DNA from 4 places in the Streptomyces sp. NPDC048507 genome. Region 4 is predicted to be linked to each of the others. Evidence: riboswitches for the same ligand, from Rfam matches in the RefSeq annotation. Region 4 holds a riboswitch; each other region holds the start of a gene.
What was found. A riboswitch is a leader RNA that binds a small molecule or an ion and turns the genes downstream of it on or off. The one in region 4 is predicted to bind cobalamin.
Positions count from the first base shown of each region.

Region 1: it holds a riboswitch for cobalamin, as region 4 does, so the genes downstream of both, cobN (cobaltochelatase subunit CobN) here and ACGFXC_RS03380 (ABC transporter substrate-binding protein) in region 4, are expected to answer to the same signal.
Region 2: it holds a riboswitch for cobalamin, as region 4 does, so the genes downstream of both, ACGFXC_RS25715 (ribonucleoside-diphosphate reductase subunit alpha) here and ACGFXC_RS03380 (ABC transporter substrate-binding protein) in region 4, are expected to answer to the same signal.
Region 3: it holds a riboswitch for cobalamin, as region 4 does, so the genes downstream of both, ACGFXC_RS17185 (energy-coupling factor ABC transporter permease) here and ACGFXC_RS03380 (ABC transporter substrate-binding protein) in region 4, are expected to answer to the same signal.

Region 1 is NZ_JBICWZ010000022.1:52,164-56,047, forward strand. Features, by position in the region: gene cobN (cobaltochelatase subunit CobN) at 1-2,052, opposite strand, end outside; cobalamin riboswitch at 2,085-2,242, opposite strand; gene cobG (precorrin-3B synthase) at 2,508-3,788, shown strand; gene ACGFXC_RS34195 (precorrin-8X methylmutase) at 3,793-3,884, shown strand, end outside.
Region 2 is NZ_JBICWZ010000010.1:85,358-89,241, reverse strand. Features, by position in the region: gene ACGFXC_RS25720 (ribonucleotide-diphosphate reductase subunit beta) at 1-80, opposite strand, end outside; gene ACGFXC_RS25715 (ribonucleoside-diphosphate reductase subunit alpha) at 80-2,476, opposite strand; cobalamin riboswitch at 2,620-2,750, opposite strand; gene ACGFXC_RS25710 (GNAT family N-acetyltransferase) at 2,808-3,302, opposite strand; gene ACGFXC_RS25705 (CstA-like transporter-associated (seleno)protein) at 3,411-3,608, opposite strand; gene ACGFXC_RS25700 (carbon starvation CstA family protein) at 3,605-3,884, opposite strand, start outside.
Region 3 is NZ_JBICWZ010000005.1:260,481-264,364, forward strand. Features, by position in the region: gene ACGFXC_RS17175 (hypothetical protein) at 67-603, shown strand; gene ACGFXC_RS17180 (flavodoxin family protein) at 658-1,392, opposite strand; cobalamin riboswitch at 1,668-1,861, shown strand; gene ACGFXC_RS17185 (energy-coupling factor ABC transporter permease) at 1,889-2,587, shown strand; gene ACGFXC_RS17190 (energy-coupling factor ABC transporter substrate-binding protein) at 2,593-2,949, shown strand; gene cbiQ (cobalt ECF transporter T component CbiQ) at 2,953-3,702, shown strand; gene ACGFXC_RS17200 (energy-coupling factor ABC transporter ATP-binding protein) at 3,699-3,884, shown strand, end outside.
Region 4 is NZ_JBICWZ010000001.1:727,457-731,340, reverse strand. Features, by position in the region: gene ACGFXC_RS03385 (FecCD family ABC transporter permease) at 1-898, opposite strand, end outside; gene ACGFXC_RS03380 (ABC transporter substrate-binding protein) at 895-1,884, opposite strand; cobalamin riboswitch at 1,920-2,056, opposite strand; tRNA gene ACGFXC_RS03375 (tRNA-Trp) at 2,192-2,268, opposite strand; gene ACGFXC_RS03370 (GMC oxidoreductase) at 2,538-3,884, shown strand, end outside.

The DNA of each region.
Region 1 (3,884 bases), on a different contig from region 4:
GTTGACGCGGGCCTCACCGGTCGGGGCGCCGCCGAGGACGTGCAGGCCGTCGCGGATCTGCGCGTCCTTGACCTCGCACAGCCAGCCGTCGACGTGCAGGAGGAAGTCGTCGAAGCCGTCGTCGTCCGGGCGCTCTTCGAGGCCGAGGTCGTGGTCGAGCTTCGCCGCCTGGATCAGGGTCCAGATCTGCGCGCGGATCGCCGGGAGCTTCGACGGGTCCATCGCGCTGATCTGCGCGTACTCGTCCAGGTGCTGTTCCAGGCGGGCGATGTCCCCGTACGACTCCGCGCGCGCCATCGGCGGCACGAGGTGGTCGACCAGGGTGGCGTGCACGCGGCGCTTGGCCTGGGTGCCCTCGCCGGGGTCGTTGACGAGGAAGGGGTAGATCAGCGGGAGGTCGCCGAGGGCGGCGTCCGGGGCGCAGGAGGCGGAGAGGCCGGCGTTCTTGCCCGGCAGCCATTCGAGGTTGCCGTGCTTGCCCAGGTGGATCATCGCGTCGGCGCCGAAGCCGCCGTCCTGCGCGCGCGCCTGGATCCACCGGTAGGCGGCCAGGTAGTGGTGCGAGGGCGGCAGGTCCGGGTCGTGGTAGATCGCGATCGGGTTCTCGCCGAAGCCGCGCGGGGGCTGGATGAGGATCAGGAGGTTCCCGCGGCGCAGGGCCGCGAGCACGATGTCGCCCTCGGGGTTCGAGGAGCGGTCCACGAACATGTTGCCGGGGGCCTCGCCCCAGTGCTCCTCGACGCTCGCGCGCAGCTCGGCGGGCAGCTCGGCGAACCAGCGGCGGTAGTCGGCCGCCGGGATGCGGACCGGGTTGCGGGCCAGCTGCTCTTCCGTCAGCCAGTCCTGGTCGTGGCCGCCCGCCTCGATCAGGGCGCGGATCAGCTCGTCCCCGTCGCCCGAGACCAGGCCCGGGATGCCGTCCGCCGGGCCGAAGTCGTAGCCGCCCGCGATGAGGGTGCGCAGCAGTTCCACGGCGCTCGCGGGGGTGTCGAGGCCGACCGCGTTGCCGATGCGGGAGTGCTTGGTGGGGTATGCCGACAGGACGAGGGCGATCTTCTTGTCGCGGCGGTCGATGTGGCGCAGCCGGGCGTGGCGCACCGCGATGCCTGCGACGCGGGCGGCCCGCTCGGGGTCGGCGACGTAGGCGGGCAGGCCGTCCTCGTCGATCTCCTTGAAGGAGAACGGCACCGTGATCAGGCGGCCGTCGAACTCCGGGACCGCGACCTGGGTGGCGGCGTCGAGGGGGGACAGGCCCTCGTCGTTCTCCTCCCAGTTCGCGCGGGAGCCGGTCAGGCACAGGGCCTGGAGGATCGGTACGCCGAGCGAGGCGAGGGCGCCCGCGTCCCAGGACTCGTCGTCGCCGCCCGCGGAGGCGGTGGCCGGGCGGGTGCCGCCCGCGGCCAGGACGGTGGTGACGACCGCGTCGACCCCCGCCAGCTCGGCCAGCAGCTCCGGCTCCGGGGTGCGCAGGGAGGAGACGTAGAGGGGGAGGGGGTGGCCGCCCTTGGCCTCGACGGCGTCGCACAGGGCGTGCACGAAGGCGGTGTTGCCGCTCATCTGGTGCGCGCGGTAGTAGAGCAGCGCGACGCGCGGGCCGTCCGCCGCGGAGGCCGGGCGGTCCAGGTGGCCCCAGGTGGGGGAGGCGGCCGGGGGTTCGAAGCCGTGGCCGGTGAGCAGCACCGTGTCCGAGAGGAAGCGGGCCAGCTGGCCGAGGTTGGCGGGGCCGCCGTGCGCGAGGTAGCCGTGCGCTTCCGCCGCGATGCCGATGGGGACGGTGGAGGCCTCCATCAGCTGGGCGTCCGGGGCCTGTTCGCCGGTCAGGACGACGACCGGGCGGTGCTGGCCGGCGGCCAGCAGCAGATCGAGGCCCTCCTGCCAGGCGCGCAGGCCGCCGAGGAGGCGTACGACGACCAGGTCGACGCCGTCGAGGAGACCGGGGAGGTCGTCGAGGGGGAGGCGGGAGGGGTTCGCGAACCGGTACGGGACGGGGCCGTCCGCGGCGGCGCGAGCGCTCAGCAGATCGGTGTCGGACGTCGACAGCAGCAGGATCATGCGGCGGCAGGCCTTCCTCGGGGTTTCCGCGCCCCGGGCAGTGAGGACGACGGGAGTTCCTGACTCACCCCGCCGATCGCTCCGCGGGGTTCACAGTGGCGGGACCGCGCCGGAATCTCACCGGGCTTCCTCCCATGTCGCCGTCCTCGGCGATGACGGGCCGAACGGCCCGTCGGAAGGTCATCTTAGGCGGCGTCGTCCCTGGCCGGGAGTGGGGGTGGTCCGGCGCCGTGGTGGTCTCGTCCGGGGGTGGTCCGGGCATCGTGGCGGCCGCCGGCCGGGCATCGCCGGGCGGGGGCGCCCCCGGGACCCTGCCCCGGGCCCGGTGCGCCAAACGCCGGCGGGGCGGGCCGCGGGAGAGGCCCGCCGGGGCGGCCGCCGCCCCGGCGGCGGGGGCCGGGAGGGTGGCGTCGGACACAGGCCGGGGGCGGGGAATCGTGGGTATGCTCGCGGCCATGCCCCAGCCCCCCTCCGCCGTGTCGCGGGACGAACCCGTCATACGGGAACGCGGTGACGCCTGCCCGGGCGCCCTGCGCCTGCACGCGGCGGACGACGGCCACCTGGCGCGCGTGCGGATCCCCGGCGGGCTCCTCGACGGCGCGGCCGCCCTGCTGCTGGCCGACGCCGCGGACCGGCTCGGGGACGGGCACATCGACCTCACCTCCCGTGGCAACGCGCAGCTGCGCGGACTCGGCGCGGGCTGCGGCGGCGAGCTGGCCGGGGTGCTGGAGCGGGCCGGGCTGCTGCCCGCGCCCTCGCACGAGCGGGTCCGCAACATCGTCGTCTCGCCGCTGACCGGCCTGGACGGATCCGGTCTGCCGGACGTGTCGGGCTGGGTCGCCGAGCTGGACGGGCTGCTGTGCGCGGATCCGGCCGCGGCCGGGCTCTCGGGCCGCTTCCTGTTCGCCCTCGACGACGGCCGCGGGGACGTGGCCGCCCTCGCCGGTGACGTCGTCGTGGTCGCCCGCCCCGACGGCGGGGCCCTGGTGTCGACGGCCGGAGCGCGGCAGGGGGTCCGGGTCGGGGCGCGGGACGCCCCCCGGGCCGCCCTCGTCGCCGCCCGGTACTTCCTCGACGCCGCCCGGGCCGCCGGTACGCGGGCCTGGCGGGTGAGCGAACTGCCCCCCGAACACGCCCTGGAACCGGAGTGGTTGCTGGGCCGGCTGGAGTCCTGCGGGATCGCGGGCCGGATCGAGGGCGCGCCCGTGCCCCCGCCCGGCGACGGCCCCGAGCCGGGCCTGGTGGCCGGCGCGGACGGGCGCGCCGCGCTGTCCGTGCTCGCGCCGCTCGGCCGCCTCACCAGCGCGCAGTGGCGGACGCTGGCCGGGATCGGCGGCCGGCTGCGGCTGACCCCCTGGCGCGGAGTCGTCGTCCCCGGACTGACCGGACCAACGGCCGCCCGGGCCCTGGCAGTTCTCGCCGACGCCGGTCTCGTCACCGACGCCGCGGATCCCTGGCGGTCCGTCACCGCCTGCACTGGACGGCCCGGTTGCGCCAAGTCCCGGGCCGACGTGCGCGCCGACGCACGGGCCCTGGTGCGCAGCACGCCCGGACCGCTGCCCGTGCACTGGTCCGGATGCGAGCGCCGCTGCGGGCACCCGCGCGCCGCCGCCTGGGTGGACCTCGTCGCCACCCCGCAGGGGTACGAGGTCTCCGCGCCCGGGCGCGCCGCCGAAACGGCCCGGCACCCAGATCTGGCGGCGGTCCTCACGGCCGCCCGCAGCACCATCCAGTGAAGAAATGAGCGAGTACACCGTGTTCGAGTACGAGAAGGACGGCGCCGCGATCTACCGGCAGTCCTTTGCCACGATCCGCGCCGAGGCGGACCTCTC
Region 2 (3,884 bases), on a different contig from region 4:
TCGTAGAAGTCCGGGTAGCGCATGGGGCGCAGGGTCAGTTCGAAGCCCGGGTCGAGCAGGTTCTTGGCGTTGGAGCTCATTACTGGCAGGCCTCGCAGGACTCGGGGTTCTCAAGGGAGCAGGCCAGGGCGTCGGCGTCGACGGCCTGCGGGAGGGGGGTGGCGGCGGCCGGCACGGCACTGCCGGAGGCGGCGCGGGCGATCTTCGTCGCCGGGCGCGAGCGCAGGTAGTACGTGGTCTTCAGACCCTGCTTCCAGGCGTACGCGTACATCGAGCTGAGCTTGCCGATGGTGGGCGTCTCCAGGAACAGGTTCAGCGACTGCGCCTGGTCGAGGAACGGCGTACGGGCCGCCGCCATGTCGATCAGACCGCGCTGGGGGATCTCCCACGCCGTGCGGTACAGCTCGCGCACCTCGGCCGGGATCCAGCCGAAGCCCTGGACGGAGCCGCTGGACTCGCGCAGCGCCTCGCGGGTCTGAGCGTCCCACACGCCGAGCTGCTTGAGCTCCTCCACCAGGTAGCCGTTGACCTGGAGGAACTCGCCCGACAGGGTTTCGCGCTTGAAGAGGTTGGAGACCTGCGGCTCGATGCACTCGTACACGCCCGCGATGGAGGCGATGGTCGCCGTCGGGGCGATGGCGAGCAGCAGGGAGTTGCGCATGCCGGACTTCGCGATCCGGGCGCGCAGGGCGTCCCAGCGCTCGGGCCAGTTCAGCTCGACGTCGAAGTGGTCGGGGTGCAGGACGCCGCGGGCGGTGCGGGTCCGCTCCCAGGCCGGGAGGGGGCCGTTGCGCTCGGCGAGGTCGCAGGAGGCCTCGTACGCGGCCAGCATGATGCGCTCGGAGAGCTTGGTGGACAGGGCCTTCGCCTCGGGGGAGTCGAAGGGCATCTTCAGCTTGAAGAAGACGTCCTGCAGGCCCATCGCGCCCAGACCCACCGGACGCCAGCGGGAGTTGGAGCGGCCCGCCTGCTCGGTCGGGTAGAAGTTGATGTCCACGACGCGGTCGAGGAAGGTCACCGCGGTGCGGACGGTCTCGTCCAGGCGCTCCCAGTCGATCTGCCCGTCCACCACGAAGGCGCCCATGTTGACGGAGCCCAGGTTGCAGACGGCGGTCTCGCCGTCGTCGGTGACCTCGATGATCTCGGTGCAGAGGTTGGAGGAGTGGACGACCGTGCCCGGCTCGGCGGTCTGGTTCGCCGTGCGGTTGGAGGCGTCCTTGAAGGTCATCCAGCCCTGGCCGGTCTGCGCGAGGGTGCGCATCATCCGGCCGTACAGGTCGCGGGCGGGCATGGTCTTGCGGGCCAGGCCGTCCGCCTCGGCCTTGCGGTAGGCGGCGTCGAAGGCGTCGCCCCACAGGTCGACCAGGTCGGGCACGTCGGACGGGGAGAACAGCGACCACTGGCCGTCGGCGTTCACGCGGCGCATGAACTCGTCCGGCACCCAGTGGGCGAGGTTGAGGTTGTGCGTACGGCGCTGGTCCTCGCCGGTGTTGTCGCGCAGCTCCAGGAACTCCTCGATGTCCGCGTGCCAGGTCTCCAGGTAGACGGCGGCGGCGCCCTTGCGGCGGCCGCCCTGGTTCACGGCGGCGACGGACGCGTCGAGGGTCTTCAGGAACGGCACGATGCCGTTGGAGTGGCCGTTGGTGCCGCGGATCAGCGAACCGCGGGCGCGGATGCGGGAGTACGACAGGCCGATGCCGCCGGCGTGCTTGGACAGCCGCGCGACCTGGTGGTAGCGGTCGTAGATCGAGTCCAGCTCGTCCAGCGGGGAGTCCAGCAGGTAGCAGGAGGACATCTGCGGGTGGCGGGTGCCGGAGTTGAAGAGCGTGGGGGAGGAGGGCAGGTAGTCGAGGCGGCTCATCAGCCGGTAGAGCGAGGCCACTTCCTCGACGGCCTGGACCGAGTCGTTCTCCGCGAGGCCGCACGCCACGCGCAGCATGAAGTACTGCGGGGTCTCGATCACCTGACGGGTGATGGGGTGGCGCAGCAGGTAGCGGCTGTGCAGGGTGCGCAGGCCGAAGAAGCCGAAGCGGTCGTCCGCGCCCTCGGCGAGCGCGTGCTCCACCAGCGCGTCGAGCCGGGCGGCGTGCAGGGCGACGAAGTCGGCGGTGCGGTCGGCGATCAGGCCCTCGCGGTGACCGACGGCGACGGACTCGGCGAAGGAGACGGACCCCTGGCCCGCGGCCTCGTCGGCCACGGCCAGCGTGAGCAGCCGGGCGGCGAGGCGGGAGTACGCCGGGTCCTCGGAGATCAGGCCCGCGGCGGCCTCGGTGGCCAGCCCGCGCAGTTCGGCCTCGTCCGCGACGGAGCTGCGGCCGCGCAGGGCGGCGGCGGCGACCCGGCCCGGGTCGGTGTCGGGGAGGTCGGCCGTCAGCTCGGTGAGGGTGCGCAGCAGCGCGGCCCCGGGGCCCCCGGCCTCGGATGCGGCTGCGGGCTGGTCGGACTCGGCGCGCGGTGCGGCGGGCGCGATGGTCACGGGGGGAGCTCTCCCTCGCTCGGCCCGGTCATCGGCGGGGCGGGGCGAGCGGGCGCATGCGGGCATGGCGGGTACGCGTACCCACCGCATGGCGTCCACCGGCCCAACCGCGAGGCCCGGACGTGGTCGGCACCCGGTTCGGTCGAGCCGGGTGCGCTGTCGGCAGGTCCTCGGACTTGCGGAGCACGAAAGGGTGCACTTCATACCGTTGCGGGACAGTTCCGGATTCGCACCGGATTCCCCTGCGGCGACAGCAGGCATGAGCATACATGTGGGGGCGGCCGGATGCGGTAGCCCCCACATGTAGTGTCGGGCCTCGCTCAGCGTGGTGTCACAGCTCCACTCGGTACGTGAGCAGCGTCAGCCCCGGGACGGGGGCCCAGTCGCGTTCGGGCGTACGGGTGAAGCCGAGCCGTGCGTAGATCCGCTGGGCCACCCGCATGTCCCGCTGGGTGGAGAGCACCAGGTGCGTGACCCCCTGGAGCTCGCGGGCGCGGGCCAGACAGGCCCGCACCAGGGCCTCGCCGGCGCCGCGTCCGCGCGCCTCGCGGTCGACGGCCAGCATCCGGAACTCGGCCTCGGCGGGCCCGGCGATGTCGGCGAGCGGGCTGCCGGGAGGGGCGAAGGTCACACCGCCCAGCAGGGTGTCCTCGGCGACGGCCACCAGCACCTCGCCGTCGGCGGCCCGCCGGGCCACGTCGCGCAGCACGCCGGCGTAGAAGGCGGCGTCGGAGGCGAGCAGCCCGTCGCCCACGTACGCCCGTGCGGTGATCTCGCCCAGCTCTTCGTATTCGGCGGGCAGGGCCGCCCGGATCTCGATGTCCATGGCTTTGAGTGTGCACCCCCGCTGTGCGCGAAGGGCCGCCCGCTCCCCGCGGGGGGAGTCGGGGCGGCCCTTCGGTGCGTGCGCGACGGTGTGTTCAGCGGCGTGCGTTCAGCAGCAGCGGAAGCCCTCGCGGGGGTCGGCCTCGCGGGAGTCGGTGCGGGCCCGCTCGAAAGCCCGCCGGGTCAGCACCTCGGCGTCCGGGTCGTGGGAGCGGGCGTGGGCGACGTAGCGGTCGTAGGCGGCCTCGCCCGAGAACTCCCGTACGTAGTGACGCGTCTTCGCCAGCGCCGCGCGGACGCGGCTCACCGGACGGGCTCCCCGACCCGGCCGCCGCCGCTGTCGAGACCGGCCGCGGCGAGCTCGGCCTTCTCCTCGGGGGTCGCGAGCAGGCCGGCCGGGGCGACGATCCTCGACTCGGACCAGGGGACCTCGGAGAGCCTGACCGAGCCCGGGTCGGCGACGGCCCTGAAGCAGGTCCGGGCCGCGTCCGCGAGCACGATCAGGATCAGTACGGCGAACAGCGCCGACAGGACGCCGTCGACCGTGGCGTTGGTGACCACGGTGTGCATCTCGTCCATGTTC
Region 3 (3,884 bases), on a different contig from region 4:
GGGCCCCCCACGATGTCCTTCCCGGTGACAGGCCAGTCCCCGTCTCACGAGAATCGGGGGGACGTCATGCGTCACCCGTACCGCACGCGCCGTCGCCGGACCGTGGCCCTGGCCACGGGCGCCCTGCTCGTCACCGGGCTCGCGCTCAGCGCGCCCGCCTCGGCCGCCGCCTCCGGCGCGGCCGCCGCACCGTCGGTCCGCACCCAGACGCCGCTCGTCGTCAACGCCCGCTGGGGCGGTCACTGCACGTACGACCGGATCGTCATCGACCTCCAGGGCGCCGCCCCGCCGGTCACCGTCACTCCCGTCTCCCAGCTGGTCTACGACGGGTCCGGCAAGCCCGTCCCGCTCGCCGGGAAGCACTTCCTGGAGATCCGCCTGCACCCCGCCGCCGGACACGACGACGCGGGGCAGAACGTCTACCAGGGCCCTCGGCTCCAGCAGATCCACCTCAGCAAGCTCAAGGGCCTCGCCCTCACGGGCGACTACGAGGGGTACGTGACCTTCGGCGCCGCCTTCGACACCCCGCCGGCCTTCACCACCAGCGTCCTGCACTCGCCCGAGCGCTACGTGGTGGACATCGCGCACCCGAACACCTGCTGAACGGGACGGCGGCCGCCGCGGAGCCCGCACGGCACGCGGCGGCCCCGTCCGGTTCTAGCGGTGCTCGGGGTTGGGGAAGTCGAAGCGGCAGCCCGCGTCCCACAGGGAGCGCTGGTTGCCGTGCGCGGGAAAGCCCCCGGCTCGCTTGAGGAGAGCGGCCAGGTGCATCAGGTTCCAGGACATGAAGGTGGTGTTGCGGTTGGTGAAGTCGTTCTCCGGACCGCCCGATCCCGGGTCCAGGTACGAGGGACCGGGCCCGGCCTCGCCGATCCAGCCCGCGTCGGACTGCGGCGGGATCGCGTAACCGAGGTGCTGGAGGCTGTAGAGGACGTTCATCGCGCAGTGCTTGACCCCGTCCTCGTTGCCGGTGATCAGCGCTCCGCCGACGCGTCCGTAGTAGGCGTACTGGCCCCGGTCGTTCAGCAGCGAGGAGCAGGCGTAGAGCCGCTCGATGACCTGCTTCATCACGGAGCTGTTGTCCCCGAGCCAGATCGGGCCGCAGAGCACGAGGATGTCGGCGTCCATGATCTGGCTGTAGAGGACCGGCCACTGGTCGCTCTCCCAGCCGTGTTCGGTCATGTCGGGCCAGACACCGGTGGCGATGTCGTGGTCGACGGCCCGGATCAGTGAGGTCCGGGCTCCGGCCGCCTCCATGACGGCGCGGCTCCTGGCGATCAGGCCCTCGGTGTTGCTGGTCTCGGGCGAGCGTTTGAGGGTGCAGTTGACGTAGACGGCGGAGAGGTCCGAGTAGTCGAAGGACCCGGCGGGCGCGGAGGAGTCGGCTGGCACGCCTCCCACCCTCGCCCCGGGACGGACGGGACGCCAGCCGGGTGCGCCCGTCCGGGCCGCGGCCCCCGGACGGGACCCTCCTCGCGGCCGGGTGCGGAACGGCGCGGGCGACCGGGACAACCGGTCCCCGGGAGCAGGGGTGGGCGGAACTCCCCCTTCGGGCGGGCCGGTTGGTGCGGACGGTGGCGCCGGCGCCACCGTGGGTGAGCATCAAGCGGAATCCGCCCTGCCGCCCGGCGGGCCCGGGGCGGGTTGTTACCGGTCCGTGCGGGCGACTAGGGTCAGCGGGCCTTGGTGTTCGGGAAACCGGTGCAAAACCGGTGCGGCCCTCGCCACTGTGATCGGGAAGTCCGGCTCCACTCCTGCGGGAAGCCACTGGGCCCGCGCGGGAATCCGCAGGGGCCCGGGAAGGCGGAGACAGGGCATCAACCCGTGAGCCAGGAGACCGGCCGGGGCACGTCGTCCATCCACGAGGTGCTGGAGAGGTCTCCCGACCATGCATATAGCCGAGGGGTTCCTGCCCCCCTTGCACGCGGCCGCCTGGGGCGCCGCGTCCGCCCCGTTCGTCGTCCACGGTGTCCGCGCCCTCACCCGCGAGGTGAAGGCCAACCCGGAGAGCACCCTGCTGCTCGGCGCGTCCGGCGCGTTCACCTTCGTCCTTTCCGCACTCAAGATCCCCTCGGTGACGGGCAGTTGCTCGCACCCGACGGGAACCGGGCTGGGGGCCATCCTGTTCCGGCCGCCGATCATGGCGGTGCTGGGCACGATCACCCTGCTCTTCCAGGCCCTGCTGCTCGCGCACGGCGGACTCACCACGCTCGGCGCCAACGTGTTCTCGATGGCCATCGCGGGCCCCTGGGCCGGCTACGCCGCCTACCGGCTGCTGCGCACCTCCGGGGCGCCGCTGATGGTGACCGTCTTCGCCGGGGCGTTCGTCGCCGACCTCGTCACCTACTGCGTGACCTCCGTCCAGCTGGCGCTGGCCTTCCCCGACCCGGCCGGCGGGTTCCTGGGCTCGCTGGAGAAGTTCGCGGGCATCTTCGCCCTGACCCAGATCCCGCTCGCGGTGAGCGAGGGACTGCTGACCGTCCTCGTGATGCGGCTGCTGATGCAGTCCAGCAGGTCCGACCTGGTCCGGCTCGGCGTGGCGAAGCTGACCGGCGGCACGCCGGCGAAGCGGGAGGCGGCGCTCTGATGGCGATGACCCGGAACGCGAAGATCAACACCCTGCTGCTGCTCGTGGTGGCGGCCCTCGCCGTGCTCCCGCTCGCGCTGGGACTCGGCGACGGCAAGGAAGAGCCGTTCGCGGGCGCGGACGCGCAGGCGGAGTCGGCCATCACGGAACTGAAGCCGGACTACGAGCCCTGGTTCTCCCCGCTGTACGAACCCCCCTCCGGGGAGGTCGAGTCGGCGCTGTTCGCCCTCCAGGCGGCGCTCGGCGCGGGCGTGCTCGCGTACTACTTCGGGGTCCGCAAGGGCCGCCGCCAGGGCCTGGCCCAGGCGGCGGCACCGGGCCCCGCGCAGGCCCCTTCGGCGGCCTGCGCGCCGGAGGCCTAGGCGGTGCTGCCGATCGACGTGGCGGCCCACGGCAGCCGCTGGCGGGGCCGGCACCCGCTGGAGAAGGCCCTCCTCGGACTCGGGCTGACGGTCACCGCCGTGTGCCTGCCGCCCTGGCCCGGCGGGCCGCTGGTCGCCGCCGCCACCCTCGCCGTGCTGCTGGGCCCGGCCGGGGTGGCGGGCCGCGAGCTGTGGCGGGCCTTCCGGGTGCCGCTGGGCTTCTGCGTGACCGGGGCGCTGCCGCTGCTGATCTCGCTGGGCGGCCCGGACGGCTTCGTCGCCCTCGCCCCGGACGGGCCCCGGCACGCGGCGGAGCTGCTGCTGCGCACCTCGGCGGCCTCCCTCGGCGTGCTGCTGTTCGCCTTCACCACCCCGGTCTCGGACGTGCTGCCCCGGCTGGTGCGGGCCGGGGTGCCCGCCCCGGTGGTGGACGTGGCCCTCGTCATGTACCGGATCGGCTTCCTGCTGCTGGACTCCATGGCGCAGGTCCGCCGGGCCCAGGCGGCCCGGCTCGGGCAGACGAGCCGGGCCGCGGTGTGGCGTTCGTTGGCCGGGCTCGCCGCGACCACCTTCGTCCGGGCCTTCGACCGCGCCGCCCGGCTCCAGGAGGGGCTGGCCGGGCGCGGCTACGACGGCGCGCTGCGGGTCCTCGTACCGCAGGCGTCGCTGTCCTGGCGGTTCCTCACCGCCTCCGCCGCCCTGCTGGCCGCCCTGGTCGCGGGGACCCTCGTACTGAAGGAGCTGTACCTGTGAGCGTGGTGGTGGAACTGGCCGGCGCGGGCTACGCCTACGAGGACGGGCCGGCCGTGCTGTCCGGCGTGGACTTCGGGATCGAGGAGGGCCGGGCCCTGGTCCTGCTGGGCCGCAACGGCAGCGGCAAGACCACGCTGATGCGGCTGCTCAGCGGGGGCCTGCGGCCCGCGAGCGGGACGCTG
Region 4 (3,884 bases):
CGGCCCCGCCGAGCGCGGCGACGGGCAGCAGGGCCCGGTGCCCGGCGCCGACCACCATCCGGGCGGCGTGCGGAACCATCAGCCCGACGAAGCCGATCGCCCCGCTGTAGGCCACCAGCACGCCGATGACGAGGGAGGTGAGGACGAAAACGGCGGCCCGGAACCGGCCGGTGTCGAGCCCGAGGGTGTGCGCGCCCTCCTCGCCCGCGAGCAGCAGGTCGAGCGGCCGGGCCAGGGCGACGAGCAGCGCGGTGCCGGCGCACAGCGCGCCGGCGGGCAGGGCCAGTTCGTCCCAACGGGCGCCGCCGAGGCCGCCCAGGGTCCAGAAGAGCACGGAGCGGATCTGGTCGGGGCGCGCGGACAGCACGAGCACCAGGCTGGTCAGCGCGGACAGGACGTACTGCACGGCGACTCCGGCCAGGATCAGCCGGCCGGTGGTCATCGTGCCGCCGCGCCGGGCCAGCGCGTAGACGGCGACGAGCGCGGCCAGGGAGCCGGCGAACGCGGCGAGCGGCGCCCCGGCCCCGCCCGCGAACCCGGCGGCTCCCGCGCCCGCGGCGGTACCGAAGACGAGGACGAGGACGGCGCCCGCCGAGGCGCCCGAGGAGGCGCCGAGCAGGAAGGGATCGGCGAGCTGGTTGCGGACCAGGGCCTGGAGCACGGCGCCCGCGACCGCGAGCCCCGCGCCGACGACGGTCCCGAGGAGCACCCGCGGCATGCGGACGTCCCACACGATGGAGGCGAAGGCCCCGCCGCGCGCCCCGGGCCCGGCGAGCACGAGGTCGAGGACCTTCCCGGGGCCGATCCGTACGGGGCCCAGCGCGAGCCCCGCCACCGCCGACGCGGCGAGCAGAACGGCGAGCAGGACGAGGACGGTGGCGCTCCGGCGCCGCTTCACGCGGCGTCGGGGTGCAGCTGGCGGCCGAGGGACTCGACCGCGTCGGCGACGCGGACGCCGAGGACGGCGGAGGACAGCGGCAGCACGACGAAACGCTGGTTCTTGATGGCGGGAACCTGCGCCAGCGCCGGGTCGTTCAACAGGCGCCGCTTCTTGGACTCGACGGTGGTCCCGCCGTAGTCGTAGATGAGGACGACTTCGGGCCGCCGCTCGATGACCTTCTCCCACGACACGTCGCCGAAGGTGTCCTTGAGGTCGGCGAAGACGTTCGTCCCCCCGGCGAGGGCGACGATCTCGTTGCCTATGCCCTCGCCGCCCGAGGTGAAGGCGGAGCCCTCACCGGAGTCGTAGACGAAGACGGACGGCTTCGGCGCGTCCTTGACGCGTGCGGTGACGGCGTCGACCCGGCGCTGCTCGTCCCCGATGAGCGCGGCGCCGCGTTCGGGCACGCCGAAGGTCCGCGCCACCTCGGTGATCTCGGTCTTCAGCTGTGCGAGGCCGACCGGTCCGCGCGTGCAGTACTCCACGCTCAGCCGGGAGTTGATGCCGGACTTCGCCAGGGTTTCGCGGTCGCGGCCCTGCGCCTTGTCGAAGGCGCTGGCGTAGCCGCCGTACACGAAGTCGGGGTCGGCGCCGAGGAGGACCTCCTTGGACGGGTACTCCCCGGCCAGCACCTTGATCTTGTCGTAGGCGGGCCGGTAGGCGGGCAGTACCGAGTCGTCGAGGTAGGCCGTGCCCGCGATCCGGTCCTGGAGTCCGAGGGCGAGCATGATCTCGGTGGCGTGCTGGTTCATGGTGACGGCCCGCTCCGGCGGCGCCTGGAAGGTGCTGGTGACACCGCAGTTGGTGACGGTGTACGGGAATCCGGGCGCGGGCCGGGCGTCCGCGGCGGGCCGCTCCGCGCCGGCCGGTGCGCCGCAGGCGGCGAGCGGTGTCAGCAGGGCGAGGGCGGCGAGGGAGCGCAGGGCTGCGCGGGAACGCGACATGGGAAGGCCTCTCCGGGGGATCCGCGTCCCCGGTCGAAGTGAAGAGGCGGCGCGTCAGTGTCTGACTCCCGGGATCCCGTGTCGGGATCCCGGTCACAGTGGCGGGACCGCACCGGATTCGCACCGGTTTCCTGTCCTGCGCCGCCCGGACAACCCGGCCAAGTCTGCCAGATGCCGCCTTTCGCCCGGTACGCCGGTCGCCGCGCCCGCCCGCCCGCCCGTCCCGGGAGCGGGCGCCGGCCCCGGACGCGCCGGAGGCCCGCACCGGCTGGTTGCGCGCCGGTACGGGCCTCTGAGGGTCTTGCGGTGGCAGGGGCGGCAGGAGTCGAACCTGCGACCTACGGTTTTGGAGACCGTTGCTCTGGCCAGCTGAGCTACACCCCTTCGGTGGGACCAACCATGGCACGGCGCGGCCTGAAGATCCACCGAATTCGGGGGCCAGTCGGGAGAAAGCCGGGCGGCGCGGCAAGCGGAACGAGCCGGAAGTTACCTCGTCGTATGTAGTGACTTACCAAGCACTCGACAGTAGAACTTGTTCTCACTCCGTCGAGAGTGAGGAAGGTCACATGAGTGACAAAAGCCTGAACAGCAAGGTTTCCAAGGGCGTTTCACGTCGTGGATTCATCGCTGGAACTGGTTCTATTCTTGGAGCCGTGGCCCTCGCGGTCAACACCACACCGGCCCAGGCGAAAAACGCCGTCGCAGCGGCCGCGGCGAACCCCCCGATCGACTCCGGGGCCCATGTCCCGGCCCTCGTGATCGGCACCGGCTACGGCGGCTCGGTCGCCGCGCTCCGGCTCGCCCAGGCCGGGGTCGACGTGCACATGATCGAGATGGGCATGGCCTGGGACACCCCCGGCAGTGACGGCAAGATCTTCGCCAACACCACCAAGCCCGACTACCGTTCGTACTGGCTGCGCACCAAGACCAAGGCACCGCTCAGCAATTTCCTCGGCTTCCCCATCGACTCGGCCGTCCCCAAGTACACGGGCATCCTCGACGCCGAGGAGATGGGCGGGATCATCGTCTACCAGGGCCGCGGGGTCGGCGGCGGCTCGCTCGTCAACGGCGGCATGGCGGTGACGCCCAAGCGGCAGAACTTCGCCGCCATCCTGCCCTCGGTGGACGCCGACGAGATGTACAACACCTACTACCCCCGCGCCAACGCCGGTCTCGGCGTGGGCCTGATCGACCCCAACTGGTTCGAGACGGTGGACTGCTACCAGTTCGCCCGGGTCGGCCGCAAGCACGCCCAGCGCTCGGGATTCCCCTTCGTCTTCGTCCCGGACGTGTACGACTGGGACTACATGAAGCAGGAGGTGGCCGGGACCGTCCCCAAGTCCGCGGTCGCCGGCGAGATCCTCTACGGCAACAACGCCGGCAAGAAGTCCCTCCAGAAGACCTACATCGCCGCCGCGAAGGCGACCGGCAAGGTCAGCATCTCCCCACTGCACCGGGTCACCACCGTCTCCCCCTCGGGCGGTGGCGGCTACACGGTCGCCATGGAGCAGCTCGACACCACCGGTGCGGTGGTCGCCACCAAGACCGTCACCGCCGACAAGGTGTTCTTCGCGGCGGGCAGCGTGGGCACCAGCAAGCTCCTGGTCAGGCTGAAGGCCACGGGCGCGCTGGCCAACCTGAACGATGAGATCGGCAAGGGCTGGGGCGACAACGGCAACGTCATGTGCGGCCGCGCGAACCACATGTGGGACCCCACCGGCAAGGTGCAGGCCTCCATCCCCTGCGGCGGGATCGACAACTGGGACGCGGGCGGCGCCTTCGCCGAGGTGGCCCCGCTGCCGACCGGGATCGAGACGTACGCGTCCTTCTACCTCTCGATCACCAAGAACCCCAACCGGGCCCAGTTCACCTGGAACGCCGCCGCCGGCCAGGTCGAGCTGAACTGGCAGACGGCCTGGAAGCAGCCCTCGATCGACATGGCGAAGACCATCTTCGACAAGATCAACGCGAAGGAGGGGACGATCTACCGGTCCGACCTG